Regions from separate parts of the Streptomyces sp. NPDC111656 genome, predicted to be linked through region 3. Evidence: riboswitches for the same ligand, from Rfam matches in the RefSeq annotation. Region 3 holds a riboswitch; each other region holds the start of a gene.

Region 1 (5,197 bases), on a different contig from region 3:
TCGTGAAGGCGACGTCGACCTTGCCGCTGTCGATGCCGACGAACAGGTTCTCCCAGGTCGAGTTCTTCACCTCCGCCTTCAGTCCGAGGACCGCGGCGACCAGTCGGCCGAGGTCGGGTTCGGCACCGGTGAGGGTCTTCTGGTCCTGGCCGACGTACGCCAGCGGCGGGAACCCGGCGGGCAGTGCGCCGACGCCGACGACCAGTTTGCCGCTCTTGGCGACGGACTTGGGCAGCTCGGCGCTGATGGACTTGACCTCGGACACCTTGAGGTCGGTCTGCTGTGCGGCGCCGTTGGAGAGCGCGCCCACGGTGACGGTGCCGGCGGCCGCGCTGTCGGAGGTGGTGGCGGCGTCGCTCTCGCCCCCGCAGGCGGCGAGTCCGGCGGCGAGAGCGGCGACGGCGGTGGAGGCGGTGAGGCCACGGAGGAGTCTGCTGCGGAGGGTGAGGGTGCGCATGGCTGTCCTTGTCCGATGCTCGTGATGAACCGTGTGGTGGGTAAGGCGCGGTGAGAGAAGGCGTGAGGGGTGAAGGTGCGGTGAGGGAAGGTGCGGTGAGGGCGGGAGGTTCAGAGGACCTTGCTCAGGAAGTCCCTGGTCCGCTCGTGCGTCGGGTGGTCCAACACCTCGGTGGGCGAGCCCTGTTCGACGACGCGACCCTCGTCGAGGAAGACGATCCGGTCGGCCACCTCGCGGGCGAAGCCGATCTCGTGGGTCACGATGACGAGCGTGGTGCCGCTGGTGGCCAGGTCCTTGATGACGGCGAGTACCTCGCCGACCAGCTCGGGGTCGAGGGCGGAGGTCGGCTCGTCGAAGAGGATGACTCCGGGCCGCAGCGCGAGGGCGCGGGCGATGGCGACCCGCTGCTGCTGGCCGCCCGACAACTGGCGTGGATAGGCGTCGGCCTTGTCGGCCAGACCCACGCGGTCGAGGAGGGTGCGCGCGAGCTCCCTGGCCTCGGGCCGCTTCAGCCGTCGGGTCGCCACCGGCGCGGCCGCCACGTTGTCCAGCACCGTCAGGTGCGGGAACAGGTTGAAGTTCTGGAAGACGAACCCGATCCGGCCGCGCTGGGCCAGGATCGCCCGCTCGGTCAGCTCCTTGAGCCTCCCCCAGCCTTCGGCCGGGGGGACCCCCATCGCGCTGCGCTTGCCGTGCCGGCGTACGCCGATGAGCTCGCCGTTCAGGCTGACATGGCCGATCTCGGGCTTCTCCAGGTGGTTGATCACCCTGAGGAGGGTGGACTTGCCGGAGCCGGACGGGCCGAGGATCACGGTGACCTCTCCGGGCCGCACCGTCAACTCCACTCCGTTCAGCACGCGTTGGGCGCCGTACCACTTGTGCACATCGCGCACCTCGACGGCGGCCGGTCGGATCTCGAGCGTCTCGCCGGTCATATCGCCGCCTCCTTGCGGACCCGGGCCCGCAGGTCACGCAGACCGGTGCGGACCTTCTGCAACGGGGTCGGCGGGAGGGAGCGCAGCGCGCCCCGCGAGTAGTACCGCTCGACGTAGAACTGGGCGACGGACACGACGCTCGTGAGGATCAGGTACCAGGCGGTGGCGACCAGCAGCAGCGGCACAATGTCGCCGGGGTAGGTGGAGCCCATGCTCTGCACCGAGCCGAAGAGGTCGAGCAGCGAGACGTAGAAGACCAGCGAGGTGCCCTTGATCAGGCCGATCAGCTGGTTGACGTAGTTCGGGGTGATGGAGCGCAGCGCCTGCGGGAACACGATCCTCGTGAACTGGTACCCCTTGGGCAGACCGAGCGCGGAGGCCGCCTCGTGCTGGCCCTGGTCGACGGAGAGGATGCCGCCGCGGACCACTTCCGCCGCGTACGCCGCCTCGTTGAGGCTCAGTCCGACGACCGCGACGACCATGTCGGTGGCGAGCCGGGACTCGTCGAAGGTGAAGAAGGCGGGGCCGAAGGGGACGCCGAGGCTCAGCGTCTTGTAGAGCGCGCTGAAGTTGTAGAGGAAGAGCAGGACGACAATGAGGGGCACCGAGCGGAACAGCCAGATGTAGACCCAGCTCACCGCGCGCAGCACGGGGCTTTCGGAGAGTCGGGCCAGGGCGAGCAGGATGCCGACGAGCAGGCCCAACACGGCGCTGTAGAGCGTCACTTCGAGGGTGATGAGCAGGCCGTCGAGGATCGTGGGACGCAGGAACCAGTACTGGAACCGGTCCCATTGGAAGAAGGGGTTGGTCGCCAGCCCGTGGACGATCTGGGTGACCACGACGAGCACGATCGCCGAGGCGATCCAGCGGCCGGGGTGGCGCAGGGGCAGCACGCGCTGTGCCGCTGCCGGGCGGGGCTCCGACGTGCTCAACGGCACGGCGGAGCCCAGGGATTCACTCATAAAGGGCTCCAACGAATGCGGACACACCGCCGCCGGCCCGTACGACGGCGGTGCGCGCGGGGACAGACGGATGTCAGGGGGTATGGAGGGAGGAGAGGCTCACCGACTGCGCGCCGACAGGGCGGCGGGCGAGGGAGGTCGAGCCGTGCGGACGTTCAACGCCGCGGAAGGCGGAAGCGGTCAGCCCTGACAGAGACAGCGGGCGCCGCGGGAGCTACGACACAGTGCGGCGGCGGGGCAGCCGTGGCGCCGCGAAGCGGTCGTCCCGTCAGCTGCGTACATCGCGTTCACCGTCACCATTCCGCCCCGCTGGGCCTCGAACGCACCGGAATCGATCCGGTCCGATGCGGCGTAAGTTAGGCATGGCCCCAAACGAATGTCAACGCGCCCCGGCCGGAACGACCACGTGGTGAGACCGCGCATATGCCTTCTTGACTGCTCCGCGGACCGCACCGAGACTGGCTGGGACGGTCACGATTGTCAGCGCCCGTCGTGCGGGTTTCTCCCGTTCGACGCGGTTATCGGCCCCGGCCCGCTGACAGGCAACCCTTCCACCGCGACGGGGTGCCCCGGGTGACGACCGGGTCCCGCCGGTGCGGTGGGGCAAGCGTGGTCTCGCCTCTCGCGAGCCCCGGACACGGGAGCGATGGGAATGGCCAGGAGGAGCACGAGCGGTCTGACCAGGCGCCTGCACATCGATCTGCAGCGGGTCTCCAGCGCGTACTAGTCCAGGCGGTCCGTCCAGCGCGTACTGGTCCACGCGGTCCGTCCGGTCAGGCACGTCCCACGATCCGGACCGGCCCGTACGTCAGCGCAGTCACTCCGTTCCGCCACCGCCGTCCAACGGGCCGCGGGGGCTTCGACGTTGCCTGGAGAGTCATGCCCAAGACAGTCTCGCTCGCCGCCCCTCGCCCCCACCGCATCCGCAGCCGCATCGGCGTCGGCCTGGCCGGCGGTTTCTACCCGGCGCCGCACCGCTATCAGCTGTACCTCGCCGAGGGCTGTCCGCGCTCGCTGCGCATCTCGGTCACCCTGGAGCTGCTCGGTCTCCACGACTCGGTCGCCACCACGCTGCTGACGCTTCCCGCCGAGACACCCGACGCGTTCGCCGCACTGCGCCGCGCGTACGAGGCCACCTGGCACCACTACGACGGCCCGCTCACCGCGCCCGCGCTGTGCGACCGTTGGAGCGGACGGATCGTGAGCAACCACACGCCGGACATCCTGCGTGACCTCGCCGGGCTGCCGGTCTGCCGGAGCGACGCCCGCCTCCCCCGGCTGAACCCACCGGCCCTCGCCGCGGACATCGACGCCTTGCGCGAACTCCTCGACCGGGACGTCACCCCCGCCGCGCCGCCGCTTGCGCGCACGACGGCACTCCAGTCGCTGGACCGGCAACTCGCCTCGCGCGTCTACGCGTTGGGCGACGAGCTGACGGCCGCGGACGTCGACCTCTGGGTGGCTCTGACCCAACTCGGCCCGACGGAGTCCCTCTCCCCCTACGGTCGACTCCGCGACTACGTACGTCGGCTCGACGCCCACCCGGCCTTCCACGGCAAGGTGCGCTGAGCGCGTACGCCGGGGCCGGTAGGGCCGTAGGGCCCGGGCCCCGGCGCCGCGTCGACTCAGCCGTTGGCGCGGGTGAAGACGAGCGTGCCGGTGACGGTCGTCAGGCCGCGGATCATGCCCATCTGGTTCCAGCCCATGTCGAACTGGTCGCGGTCCACGGTGAACTCCGCGGTGAGCGTGACCGTGTCGGCGCTCGCCCCGGTCACCCGGCCGGTGACGGGCTGCGGCCGGCTGATGCCGCGCACGGTCAGCTGCCCGTTGATCTCCACGGTGTCGTCCTGACCGAGGACGGCGTCGCGGACGGCGAAGGTGATCGTGGGGTGGCGGTCGGCGTCGAAGAGGTCGGCGGAGCGGAGGTGCTTGTCCCGCTTGGCGTTCTTCGTGTCCAGGGACGCGACATCCAGGGTGATGGTGCCGCGGGCGGTCCCGTCGGGCTGGACCTCGCCCTCTCCGGCGACTCCGGTGAAGGTGCCCTTCACGGTGACCATGCCCCACATCGTCTTGTGCTTGATGGCGACGGTGGTACGGGCGGGGTCGAGCTGCCACAGGCCGGTTTCGACGGCGACGGTCATGAGAGTTCTCCAGACGGTTACGGGCAGTGCACAGGGGTGCGCGACGCACGGGGCGCGCGGCACACGGGGACTGTGGGGACAACGCGGTCATCCAAATTTGGATGACTCCACGCTAGCCGGTTCTTCAAATTTGGACAACCGGTAGACTGTGACACTATGGCCGACCCTTCCGCCCCCGCTGACCTGCCCGAACGCGAGCCGTCGGGCGACGGTGAGCTGCTGCCCGCCCCACTGCGGGCCTGGATGCGTCTTCTGGCGGCGGCCGGGGCGATCGAGCAGCAACTGCGCGCCCGCGTCAAGGAAACCCTCGACGTCTCGCACGACGAGTTCCTGGTGCTGTGTCTGCTGGCCGACCAGCCCGGATCCAGCCTGCGGATGACCCAGATCGCGGAACTGCTGGGCCGCCCCAAGACGCGGCTGACCTATCAGGTGGCGTGTCTGCAGCACGCGGGACTGATCACACGGCGCTCGGCGTGCGGTGACCGACGCGGTATCGAGGTGGTCCTCACGGACAAGGCGCGTCGACTGCTGCGCGAGTCCACGGGCCCGCTGGCCGACGCCGTCTCGCAGGCCATCGCACAGACGGCCTGCGCGCAGCGCTACGAGGCCCTGCACGACTTGCTGCCACCCTCGCCGCATCCCGGTGCCGGCTCCGGGCAGGTCGAGGGTGGCGATGCGGCCCCCGAGGGGCCGGTGAAGTAG
Region 2 (5,197 bases), on a different contig from region 3:
GAGTCGGGCATCATCAAGCGCCTGCCTCACGGTGAGTTCATCGAGGTGCACGAGCCGCTCAGTCAGGACGCCCTGCACACGCTCACCGCGCACGAGCAGTACCAGCCCGCCGAGATCGGCGCGACGGTCGACGAGAACGGTGTCGAGCGCAAGGTGAAGGGCACGGAGCGCCTGCGTTCCAAGCTCAGCGAGGGCTTCTACGGGGAGGACAGCCAGATCCCCAAGCCCACGGTCGAGGAGTACAAGGAGATCACGAGCGGCCACGGCCACCACTGATCTTCCGACCGGTTGACCGGTCTTCACTGATCGCCACGGCGAGAGCCTCCGTCCATTGCCTGGACGGGGGCTCTTTGCCGTCTCCGGGCCTGGATAGGGTGTTCCCATCTACACAAGGAGTCCCTTTGCCGGGACGACGGACCCAGGAGCGGCTTATGAGCGCTGTGAACCCCGCTGGAGGCAACACCGCGGCGGGCCGTTCCTGGCCCGTGGTGCTGAACGGCCTGCTCGAGGGCCGCGACCAGAGCGCGGACGACACGGCCTGGGCGATGGACCGGATCATGAGTGGCGAGGCGACGGACGCGCAGATCGCCGGGTTCGCGGTGGCGCTGCGGGCCAAGGGTGAGACGGTCGAGGAGATCTCCGGTCTGGTCCGGACGATGTACGAGCACGCCAATGTGATCGAGGTGCCGGGGGACACCGTCGACATCGTCGGTACGGGCGGTGACGGCGCGAAGACGGTGAACATCTCCACGATGTCGTCGATCGTCGTGGCCGGGACCGGCGCCAAGGTCGTCAAGCACGGCAACCGGGCCGCTTCCTCCGCGTCCGGTGCCTCGGACGTCCTGGAGAAGCTCGGCGTCAATCTGGACCTGACGACGAAGCGGGTGGCCGAGGTCGCGGAGGAGGCCGGGATCACCTTCTGCTTCGCGGTGAAGTTCCACCCGGCGCTGCGTCATGTCGCCGCGGCGCGGGGGCAGTTGGGGATCCGGACCACGTTCAACGTGCTGGGTCCGCTGACGAACCCGGCGCGGGTGAAGGCGCAGGCCGTCGGAGTCGCGGACCTGCGCATGGCGCCGATCGTGGCGGGCGTGTTCGCCGAGCGCGGCAACTCCTCGCTCGTCTTCCGCGGCGACGACGGCCTGGACGAGCTGACCACCACCGCGACGTCCCGGGTCTGGGTCGTCCGCGACGGCAAGGTCACCGAGGAGCGCTTCGACCCACGTGACGTCGGCCTCGAACTCGTCCCCGTGGAGGCCCTGCGCGGCGCCGACGCGTCCTACAACGCGGACGTCGCCCGTCGCCTGCTGGGCGGCGAGACGGGGCCCGTACGGGACGCTGTGCTGCTGAACTCCGCGGCGGCCCTCGTCGCCCTGTCCCCGACCGACGCGCCGCTCGCGGACCAGCTCCGCGCCGGGATGGCGAAGGCGGCGCAGGCGATCGACTCGGGGGCGGCGAAGCGGACGCTGGAACGCTGGGTGGCTGCGAGCCAGTCGTAGTCGGGTTGTTCGTCCGCGGGCCGGTGGGGGTTGCCCGCGCGGTTCCCCGCGCCCCCAAAAGGGGCGCGGGGAACTGCGCGATCTTTTTTGGGGGTCCGGGTGCCGCTCCCGCTCGACGTCCCGGTATGCGGACAGCGGGGTTGCGGGGGGAAGATCTTGTGGCAGGATGCCGTATCAGGTCATGAGCGACAGCCATCAGGCCCCGGCCGGCTGTCCGGCAACCCTCCGTCCGTGGCGGGGTGCCCCGGGTGAAGACCAGGCCGTAGGCAGCGAGGTCTACGGCAAGCGCGGACCCCTCGAGAATCCCAGGGGTCCTGGTCGTTCGAGGGAGCCTTCTGTGAGCAAGCGAATGCGATAGGGCGTAGAGCCCCGCCTCCGCACACCCCTTTTGCCTTTTCTCCCTGCGCCGAGCCGCGCGGGTGCACAGCGATACCCCCGTGCACCCGGCCCGCGCAGCGATTCCGCCTGCCTCTCACAGGAGCTCGCCATGTCTGTCTCCACCGCTGCCGCCGACCAGACCCTTTGTGCCCCTTTGCCCGTTCTGGGCCGAGACGTCACCGTCCCGCTCGTGACCGGCGGTGAGGTCACCTACGCCGCGCTCGACTACGCCGCCAGCGCCCCCGCCCTCCAGCGGGTGTGGGACGACGTCGCCGCGTACGCCCCGTACTACGGCAGCGTGCACCGCGGCGCCGGGTACCTCTCCCAGCTGTCCACCGACCTCTTCGAGAACGCCCGCAGGACCGTCGCGGAGTTCCTCGACTGCCGGGGCGACGACCAGGTCGTCTTCACCCGCTCCACCACCGACTCCCTCAACCTGCTCGCCGCCACGCTTCCGGCCGACTGCCAGGTGTTCGTCTTCGAGACGGAACACCACGCCTCGCTGCTGCCGTGGAAGGACGCCCACGTCACCTACCTCAACGCGCCCCGCACCCCGCAGGAGGCCGTCACGGCCCTGGAGCGGGCCCTCGCCGCCCGCACGGCGTCCACCGAAGGGGGCCACGGCCCGGCTCTGGTCTGCGTCACCGGCGCCTCGAACGTCACCGGCGAGCTGTGGCCGGTGCGCGAGCTGGCCGCCGCCGCCCACGCGCACGGTGCCCGGATCGTCCTGGACGCCGCCCAGCTCGCCCCGCACCACCCGGTGTCGGTGCGGGACCTCGACGTCGACTGGGTCGCCTTCTCCGGGCACAAGCTGTACGCGCCGTTCGGCTCCGGAGTGCTCGCGGGCCGCGCCGACTGGCTGCGCGAGGCCGAGCCGTATCTCGCGGGCGGCGGCGCCAGCCGCAAGGTCACGCGGCGGGTGGACGGCGGTGTGGACGTGGAGTGGCACGGGAGTGCGGCCCGGCACGAGGCCGGTTCGCCGAACGTGATCGGCGCCTACTCCATCGCCTCCGCCTGCAAGGCGCTGACCGAGGCCGGTTTCGACACGCTCGTCGCCCGCGAGGAGCAGCTGATCGGGGCCGTCCGCGCCGGTCTGGCCGAGGTGCCCGAGGTCCGCGTCCTGTCGCTCTTCGGCGACGACGCCCCGCGCGTCGGCGTCATCTCGTTCGTCGTCGAGGGCTGGAACAGCTCGCACTTCGCGGCCGCGCTGTCCGCCGAGTACGGGATCGGGGTGCGGGACGGTCTCTTCTGTGCCCACCCGTTGCTGCGGACGCTGCTCGGCAGCGATCCGCAGACGCAGGGGGAGTGCGGGGCGCCCGAGGCCGCGCCCGGGGAGAAGTCCCTCAACGCGATCCGCGTCAGCTTCGGGGCCGGTACGCCCGACGAGCATGTGGAGCGGTTCGTGCGCGCGGTCAAGGAACTGGTGCGGGACGGGGCGAAGTGGAACTACCGCACGGAGGACGGCCGCTGCGTTCCGGCGGTCTGAGATCGGCTCGGGGTGCGTGGGGGCGCGTGGGGGCTCCGCCCCCACATCCCCAAAGGGTCCGCGCGGCTGTGCCTAGCTGTCGAGGCCGATGGCGAACGCCGCCTCCAGGTCGTGCTGGGAGTACGTGCGGAACGCGACGTGGGTGTCCGTCCCCTCGACGCCGGGGATCTTGCTGATCTTGCCGGGGATGACGTCCGCCAGGTCGTCGTGGGCCTTCACCCGGACCATGGCGATCAGGTCGTACGTACCGGTGACGGAGAAGACCTCGCTGACACTGTCCAGCGCGGCGATCGACTCGGCGATCTCGGGGATCCGGTCCACGCTGGTCTTGATGAGCACGATCGCGGTGATCACGGCTGGTTTTCTCCCTCGGGGGCTGCTGCTGGGGTTTTCACTCTAGTCGGCCGCCCGAACCGCACCCACGCGTAGACGAACCCCAGCGAGAAGCCCACCAGGTGGGCCAGATAGGCGACCCCGGGGCCCGAGGGGCTGCGGCCCGCCGCCAGCCATTGCAGGGTCACCCAGAAGGGCAGCACGACCCAGGCGGGGAAGCGCAGCGGCAGGAAGAAGAGGAACGGGAAGAGACTGGTCACCCGGGCCCTGGGGAACAGGTACAGGAACGCTCCGAGGACCGCGGAGATCGCCCCCGAGGCGCCGACCAGGGTCTGCTCGGAGCCGGAGTTGGCGATCGCGTAACCCAGCAGAGCGAGGTAGCCGCAGACCACGTAGAAGACAGCGAACTGGACGTGGCCCATGCGTTCCTCGGTCATCGCTCCGAAGACGTAGAAGAAGAGCATGTTGCCCAGGAGGTGGAGCCAGCTGCCGTGGATGAACAGGGCCGTGGCCGGGGTGAGCCAGGCGCCCGGGGTCCCGTCGAAGAGCTCGGCGGGGATCACGCCCCAGCGCCGGAAGTAGGCCCGCTGGGCGACCACCAGCGCGTCCCCGGTGCCGAACGACGGATTGAGTCCCGAGGCGGGACCGATCAGGAAGATCAGGCAGCACAGGAAGATCAGCCCGTACGTCACCGGCGCGGACTGACCGCGCATCGTCCTGCCGACCGCCGTACCCCAGGTGCTGATCATGGAACAGAGCATGACGTAACCGGACCGATGCGCACAGAGTGCCTCGCCGCCATGGACGGCCGAGCGTCGAGTACCCGCCAGGCCGTAGGGTAACGAGCCACACGCGCCGGAGACCGGTGCCGGACGGACACTAGAAGGAAAGCGACTGCCACATGACGGTTCCCCTCCCGACCGCCGAGACTCGCTGGCGCTGCACACTCTGCGGCAACCTCACGCGATTCGACGTGACCCGCTCGTCCAAGGTCGTCGAGTATGTGCACCTCGACCTGGCCGGTGAGCCGAACGTCGAGGAGCGCAAGGTGGTCAGTGAGACCATCGAGTCGGTGCGCTGCCGGTGGTGCAACGCGGTGGACCAGGTGGAACTGGTGGACAGGCCGGGTGCCGGCTCCTGAGGGAGCGGGCCCCGCACAGACATTGGGGTGACGGATGGTGGAGACCACAGGCGGGGAGCCGGACGACGGCGCCGCTGAGGTGCTCGACCGTCCGCTGCCCGACGGGGTGCGCCGACGGGTCGTACAGATCGTGTCGGACGGCTTCGGCGGGTTGACCGTCGCCGAACTGCCCGCCCAATTGCGGCAGTATGCGCGGTTCACACCCAATCGGCGCGCGAAGTTCGCCGGCAACGCCATGGCCGCCGCGCTGGAGACCGATCCGCTGTTCCGGCAGCGTATCGCCGAAAAGCTCAGAGAGGCGCAGCCCGAGCTCGTCGGTGCCCTCGACTCGGGCGCGCCGCCGCCGGCCGCGGATCCGCTGGA
Region 3 (5,197 bases):
AAAAGCGCGGGACACTTTGGCTACTTCTTGTCGGACTTCGGGCGCGAACTCATATGCGCCCGGCATGCAAAGTGGAGCCGGTTCCCCAACTGTACCCCGCTCAACCATACAGAATTGCCCCCTCCGCTTCTCTCACGGAGGGGGCAATTCGATGAACTCTCGGTAATTGGCATTACCAAGGGTAACTATCTCACCCTGGGTAACGGCACGCGAGGAGGTCAGCCACCGGCGACGGCGGGGATGATCGAGACGCCCACGCCGTCCGGCGTCGCCGTCTCCAGACCCTGCTCGAAGCGGACGTCGTCGTCGTTCACGTAGACGTTGACGAACCGGCGCAGCTTGCCCTGGTCGTCCAGGACGCGCGCGGCGATACCCGTGTGGTTCTTCTCCAGATCCGCGATGACCTCACCGAGGGTCCCACCCTCGGCCGTCACCTCGGCCTGACCACCGGTGTAGGTGCGCAGGATGGTGGGGATGCGGACGGAAACGCTCATTCTTGTGACCTCCGGTCAGGTAAGGGCTTTTAGGGGCGCGGGGTGTTGCTAAATATGCGGCTCCGCCGCGTGGGCGCGACCAGCGCCCACCGGCCCGCAGACGAACAACGACGCTTACGCGAGCCCAGCTTCCCTGAAGGACTCAAGGCTGGGGCGGATCGTCGCGGTGAGCCCGGTACCCGCCACCGCGTCCAGCGTCTTCAGACCATCACCGGTGTTCAGGACGACGGTGGTCAGACTCGGGTCGAGGAGCCCGTTCTCGATCAGCTTCTTGGTGACACCCACGGTCACCCCACCCGCCGTCTCCGCGAAGATCCCCTCCGTACGCGCGAGCAACTTGATCGCGTCGACGACCTGATCGTCGTTCACGTCCTCCACGGCCCCACCCGTACGCCGCGCGATGTCCAGCACGTACGGCCCGTCGGCCGGGTTGCCGATGGCGAGCGACTTGGCGATGGTGTTCGGCTTCTGGGGCCGTACGACGTCGTGGCCCGCCTTGTAGGCGACGGACACCGGCGAGCACCCCTCGGCCTGGGCACCGAAGATCTTGTACGGCTTGTCCTCGACCAGTCCGAGCTTGATCAGCTCCTGAAGACCCTTGTCGATCTTCGTGAGCTGGGAGCCGGAGGCGATGGGGATCACCAGCTGGTCGGGGAGCTTCCACCCCAGCTGCTCGCAGATCTCGTACGCCAGGGTCTTGGAGCCCTCCGCGTAGTACGGCCGCAGGTTGACGTTGACGAAGCCCCAGCCCTCGCCGGCCGGGTCGCCGATCAGCTCGGAGCAGAAGCGGTTCACGTCGTCGTAGTTGCCCTCGATGCCGACGAGCTCACCGCCGTAGATCGCGGCCATGACGACCTTGCCCTGCTCCAGGTCGTGCGGGATGAACACGCAGGAGCGGAAACCGGCCCGGGCGGCGGCGGCGCCGACGGCGCCGGCGAGGTTGCCGGTGGAGGAGCAGGAGAGGGTGGTGAAGTTGAAGGCGCGGGCCGCTTCGATGGCCTGGGCGACGACGCGGTCCTTGAAGGAGTGCGTCGGGTTGCCGGAGTCGTCCTTGACGAAGAGCTTGCCGGCCTCGACGCCCAGCGCGCGGGCGAGGTTGTCGGCCTTGACGAGCTTGGTCCAGCCGGGGTTGATGTTCGGCTTGTCGGCGACGTCGGCCGGGACGGGCAGCAGCGGCGCATAACGCCAGATGTTCGCGGGGCCCGCTTCGATGCGCGCCCGGAGCTCTTCGGTTTCGTAGGCCGAGAAGTCGTACGCGATCTCCAGCGGGCCGAAACACTCCTCGCAGGCGAAGACCGGGCCGAGCGGCACGCGGTGCCCGCACTCGCGGCAGGAAAGCGCGGCGGCGGGTCCGAGATCCACACCGACTACGGTGGTGGTGTCGCCCGCGACAGGGTTCGTGGTGCTTGCAACAGTCGAACTTGCAACAGTCTGCGCAGCCATGGAGGCGAGGCCCTTTCTCCTCATCTTCCTCACGACGCACTTCGCCGTGAGACGGATTTGGCACCTTCCCTAGCCGGGAGCCTCGCCACATCAATGTGACAGGACCAGCTGGAGGGTTGCCGGGGCTTCATCGGGCCGTATCCCTCTGCCCCTCTGGATGAGCGGTATTCGGTTGTGTCGTGCGGGTGGTGCGGTGGTCCGCAAATGATCTACGACATGCGATGGTCATCCGCGTTGTTCAAGACTGTAACCGAAGGCCAGGACAGTTGAGATAGTCGTCCGAACCGCGAGATGGATCACACCGTGAGACACCGGGTGATCAGACAGTGAGGAGCCGCAGACTGTGCTGAAGGAAACTGAGCGCTGGCTGAGCAATCGCTCCTGGTCCGTGACCGATCGCCCGCTCCACAGACTCATGTCCGCCAAACGGGCCACGGGCTCCTCGGTGAGCGTCGTCCTGCCTGCGCTGAACGAGGAGGAGACGGTCGGCGAGATCGTCGCCGTCATCCGCCACGACCTGATGCAGCAGGTGCCCCTCGTCGACGAGATCGTCGTCGTCGACTCGGGCTCGACCGACCGCACCTCGCAGGTGGCCGCCGCGGCGGGCGCGCGCGTGGTGCACCGGGACGAGATCCTGCCGCGCATCCCGACCGTGCCCGGCAAGGGCGAGGTGCTGTGGCGTTCCCTCCTCGTGACGAGCGGGGACATCGTCTGTTTCATCGACGCGGACCTGAAGGAGTTCTCCTCGGACTTCGTCTCCGGGATCGTGGGGCCGCTGCTCACCGAGCCCGGTGTGGACCTCGTCAAGGCGATGTACGACCGTCCGCTCGGCGGTGCGGCGGGGCAGGGCGGCCGGGTCACCGAACTCATGGCCCGCCCCCTCCTCAACATGCACTGGCCGCAGCTGGCCGGCTTCGTGCAGCCGCTCGGCGGGGAGTACGCGGCCCGCCGCTCGCTGCTCGAACAGCTCCCCTTCCCCGTCGGGTACGGGATCGAGCTGGGCATGCTGGTCGACGCCCTGCACCTGGTGGGCCTGGACGCGCTCGCCCAGGTCGACGTGGGCGTGCGCAAGCACCGCCACCAGGACGGGCAGGCGCTGGGCCGGATGTCCGCCGCGATCTACCGCACGGCCCAGCTCCGGCTGGCCCGCGGCCACCTGATCCGCCCGGCCCTCACCCAGTTCGAACGGAGCGGGGACGGTTTCGAGCCGCGTACCTACTCGGTCGACACGGAGGAACGTCCCCCGATGGTCGAAATCGCCGAGTACCAGAAACGCAGGGCGGCGTAGAAGCACCCCGTCAGGGGCGCGGGGCTGTGACACATATGCGGCTCCGCCGCGTGGGCGCGACAAGCCCCCACCGGCCCGCAGACGGCATACGGCTGAAGGGAACGTTTGAGCGTTTCGACGCCGGGCTAGGTTTCGAGGCATGGCTTCCCCCGCTTCAACGCAAGGCGCCCACAACATCCTCGTCGCCTCCAACCGCGGCCCGGTCACCTACGAGGTCCAGGAGGACGGCTCGCTGCGCGCCAGGCGCGGTGGCGGCGGGCTGGTCTCGGGCCTCTCCGCGATCGGGCCGGACGCGGGCGCCCTGTGGGTGTGCTCGGCGCTCGGCGCCGGCGACCGCGAGGCGGTCCGGCGCGGGGTCGCCGAGGACGGCGTACGGATGCTGGACATCGACGCCGACGTGCACGCGGACGCGTACAACGGCATCGCGAACTCCGTGCTGTGGTTCGTCCACCACATGCTGTACCAGACCCCGCTGGAGCCGGTCTTCGACGCGGAGTTCCGGCGCCAGTGGGCGTCGTACGAGGCGTACAACCGCGCGTTCGCCGAAGCGCTGGCCGCGGAGGCGGCGCCGGGCGCGGTGGTGATCGTCCAGGACTACCACCTGACCCTCGTCCCCGGGATGCTCCGCGAGCTCCGCCCCGACCTGCGGATCGGCCACTTCTCGCACACCCCCTGGGCGCCGGTCGACTACTTCCGGATGCTGCCCGACGACATCGCCGAACAGGTGCTGCGCGGCATGCTCGGCGCGGACCGGCTCGGCTTCCTGACTCAGCGCTGGGCGGACGCGTTCACCGCCTGCTGCGACGCGCTCGTCGGCGGGCTCGGCGACACCCGGATCGGCGTGCACGGGCTCGGCGCGGACGCGGACTTCCTGCGCAGGCGCTCACACGAGGCGGACGTCGCCGACCGCATGGCCGCGCTGCGCGAGCAGATCGGCGAGGGCCGCAGGACGATCGTGCGGGTCGACCGGACCGAGCTGTCGAAGAACATCGTGCGGGGCCTGCTGGCGTACCGGCAGCTGCTGGCGGACCACTCGGAGTGGCGCGAGCGCGTCGTCCACGTGGCCTTCGCCTACCCCTCGCGTCAGGACCTGGCCGTCTACCGCGACTACACGGCCGAGGTGCAGCGCGTGGCGACCGAGATCAACGACCGGTACGGGACGCCGGGCTGGACCCCTGTCGTCCTCCACGTCAAGGACGACTTCGCCCGCTCCCTGGCCGCGTACCGGCTCGCCGACGTCGCCCTCGTCAACCCCATCCGCGACGGCATGAACCTCGTCGCCAAGGAGGTGCCGGTCGTCTCCGACGAGGGGTGCGTGCTGGTGCTCTCCCGGGAGGCGGGGGCGTACGAGGAGCTGGGCGAGGACGCGGTGGTGGTGAACCCGTACGACGTGGTCGGCACCGCGCGGGCGCTGGACGCGGCGCTGACCATGCCGGTGGGGGAACGGGCGGAACGCACGAAGCGGTTGGCTGCCGCCGGGACGGCGTTGCCTCCGGCGCAGTGGTTTCTTGAGCAGCTGCGGGAGTTGGAGGGCTGAGTAGGGATCAACGGTCCAGGCGACTCGCCAATGCCTTCAGCAGGCGTACGACTCCCGCCGGGCCGTCGACCACGAGATCCGCCCGTTCGGCCAGTTCGGTGACTTCCGCGCTGCCGCTGCACACCAGCAGGCCCAGGACGCCGTCCGAGCGGAGTTTGTCGACGGCGGCGAAGGCGGGGAGGTCGCCCAGGTCGTCGCCGGCGTACATGACGGCTTCGGCGCGGACCTCGCGGACGTACTCCAGGAGGGCGACGCCCTTGTCCATGCCCGGGGGACGGAGTTCGAGGACCATCCGACCGGGTTCGACGATCAGGCCGTGACGGGTGGCGAGGTCGGTGAGGGGTTCGCGCAGTGCCTCGAACGCGGCCTGGGGGTCCTCCGCGCGGCGGGTGTGGACCGCGACGGCGCGGCCCTTCTCCTCGATCCAGGTGCCGT

Evidence for each region. A riboswitch is a leader RNA that binds a small molecule or an ion and turns the genes downstream of it on or off. The one in region 3 is predicted to bind S-adenosylmethionine.
Region 1: it holds a riboswitch for S-adenosylmethionine, as region 3 does, so the genes downstream of both, ACZ7M3_RS32905 (putative leader peptide) here and thrC (threonine synthase) in region 3, are expected to answer to the same signal.
Region 2: it holds a riboswitch for S-adenosylmethionine, as region 3 does, so the genes downstream of both, ACZ7M3_RS18440 (aminotransferase class V-fold PLP-dependent enzyme) here and thrC (threonine synthase) in region 3, are expected to answer to the same signal.

The regions. Positions count from the first base shown of each region.
Region 1 is NZ_JBVKCA010000013.1:156,604-161,800, reverse strand. Features, by position in the region: gene ACZ7M3_RS32920 (ABC transporter substrate-binding protein) at 1-457, opposite strand, end outside; gene ACZ7M3_RS32915 (amino acid ABC transporter ATP-binding protein) at 568-1,392, opposite strand; gene ACZ7M3_RS32910 (amino acid ABC transporter permease) at 1,389-2,354, opposite strand; SAM riboswitch class IV at 2,824-2,970, shown strand; gene ACZ7M3_RS32905 (putative leader peptide) at 3,001-3,081, shown strand; gene ACZ7M3_RS32900 (glutathione S-transferase C-terminal domain-containing protein) at 3,234-3,923, shown strand; gene ACZ7M3_RS32895 (YceI family protein) at 3,980-4,495, opposite strand; gene ACZ7M3_RS32890 (MarR family winged helix-turn-helix transcriptional regulator) at 4,652-5,197, shown strand.
Region 2 is NZ_JBVKCA010000005.1:486,616-491,812, reverse strand. Features, by position in the region: gene qcrB (cytochrome bc1 complex cytochrome b subunit) at 1-276, shown strand, start outside; gene trpD (anthranilate phosphoribosyltransferase) at 432-1,496, shown strand; SAM riboswitch class IV at 1,674-1,790, shown strand; gene ACZ7M3_RS18440 (aminotransferase class V-fold PLP-dependent enzyme) at 1,984-3,360, shown strand; gene ACZ7M3_RS18435 (Lrp/AsnC family transcriptional regulator) at 3,433-3,714, opposite strand; gene ACZ7M3_RS18430 (rhomboid family intramembrane serine protease) at 3,711-4,442, opposite strand; gene ACZ7M3_RS18425 (hypothetical protein) at 4,595-4,834, shown strand; gene ACZ7M3_RS18420 (NYN domain-containing protein) at 4,869-5,197, shown strand, end outside.
Region 3 is NZ_JBVKCA010000010.1:190,703-195,899, forward strand. Features, by position in the region: gene ACZ7M3_RS28460 (MoaD/ThiS family protein) at 219-494, opposite strand; gene thrC (threonine synthase) at 609-1,937, opposite strand; SAM riboswitch class I at 1,955-2,101, opposite strand; gene ACZ7M3_RS28470 (glucosyl-3-phosphoglycerate synthase) at 2,281-3,225, shown strand; gene ACZ7M3_RS28475 (alpha,alpha-trehalose-phosphate synthase (UDP-forming)) at 3,365-4,762, shown strand; gene otsB (trehalose-phosphatase) at 4,770-5,197, opposite strand, start outside.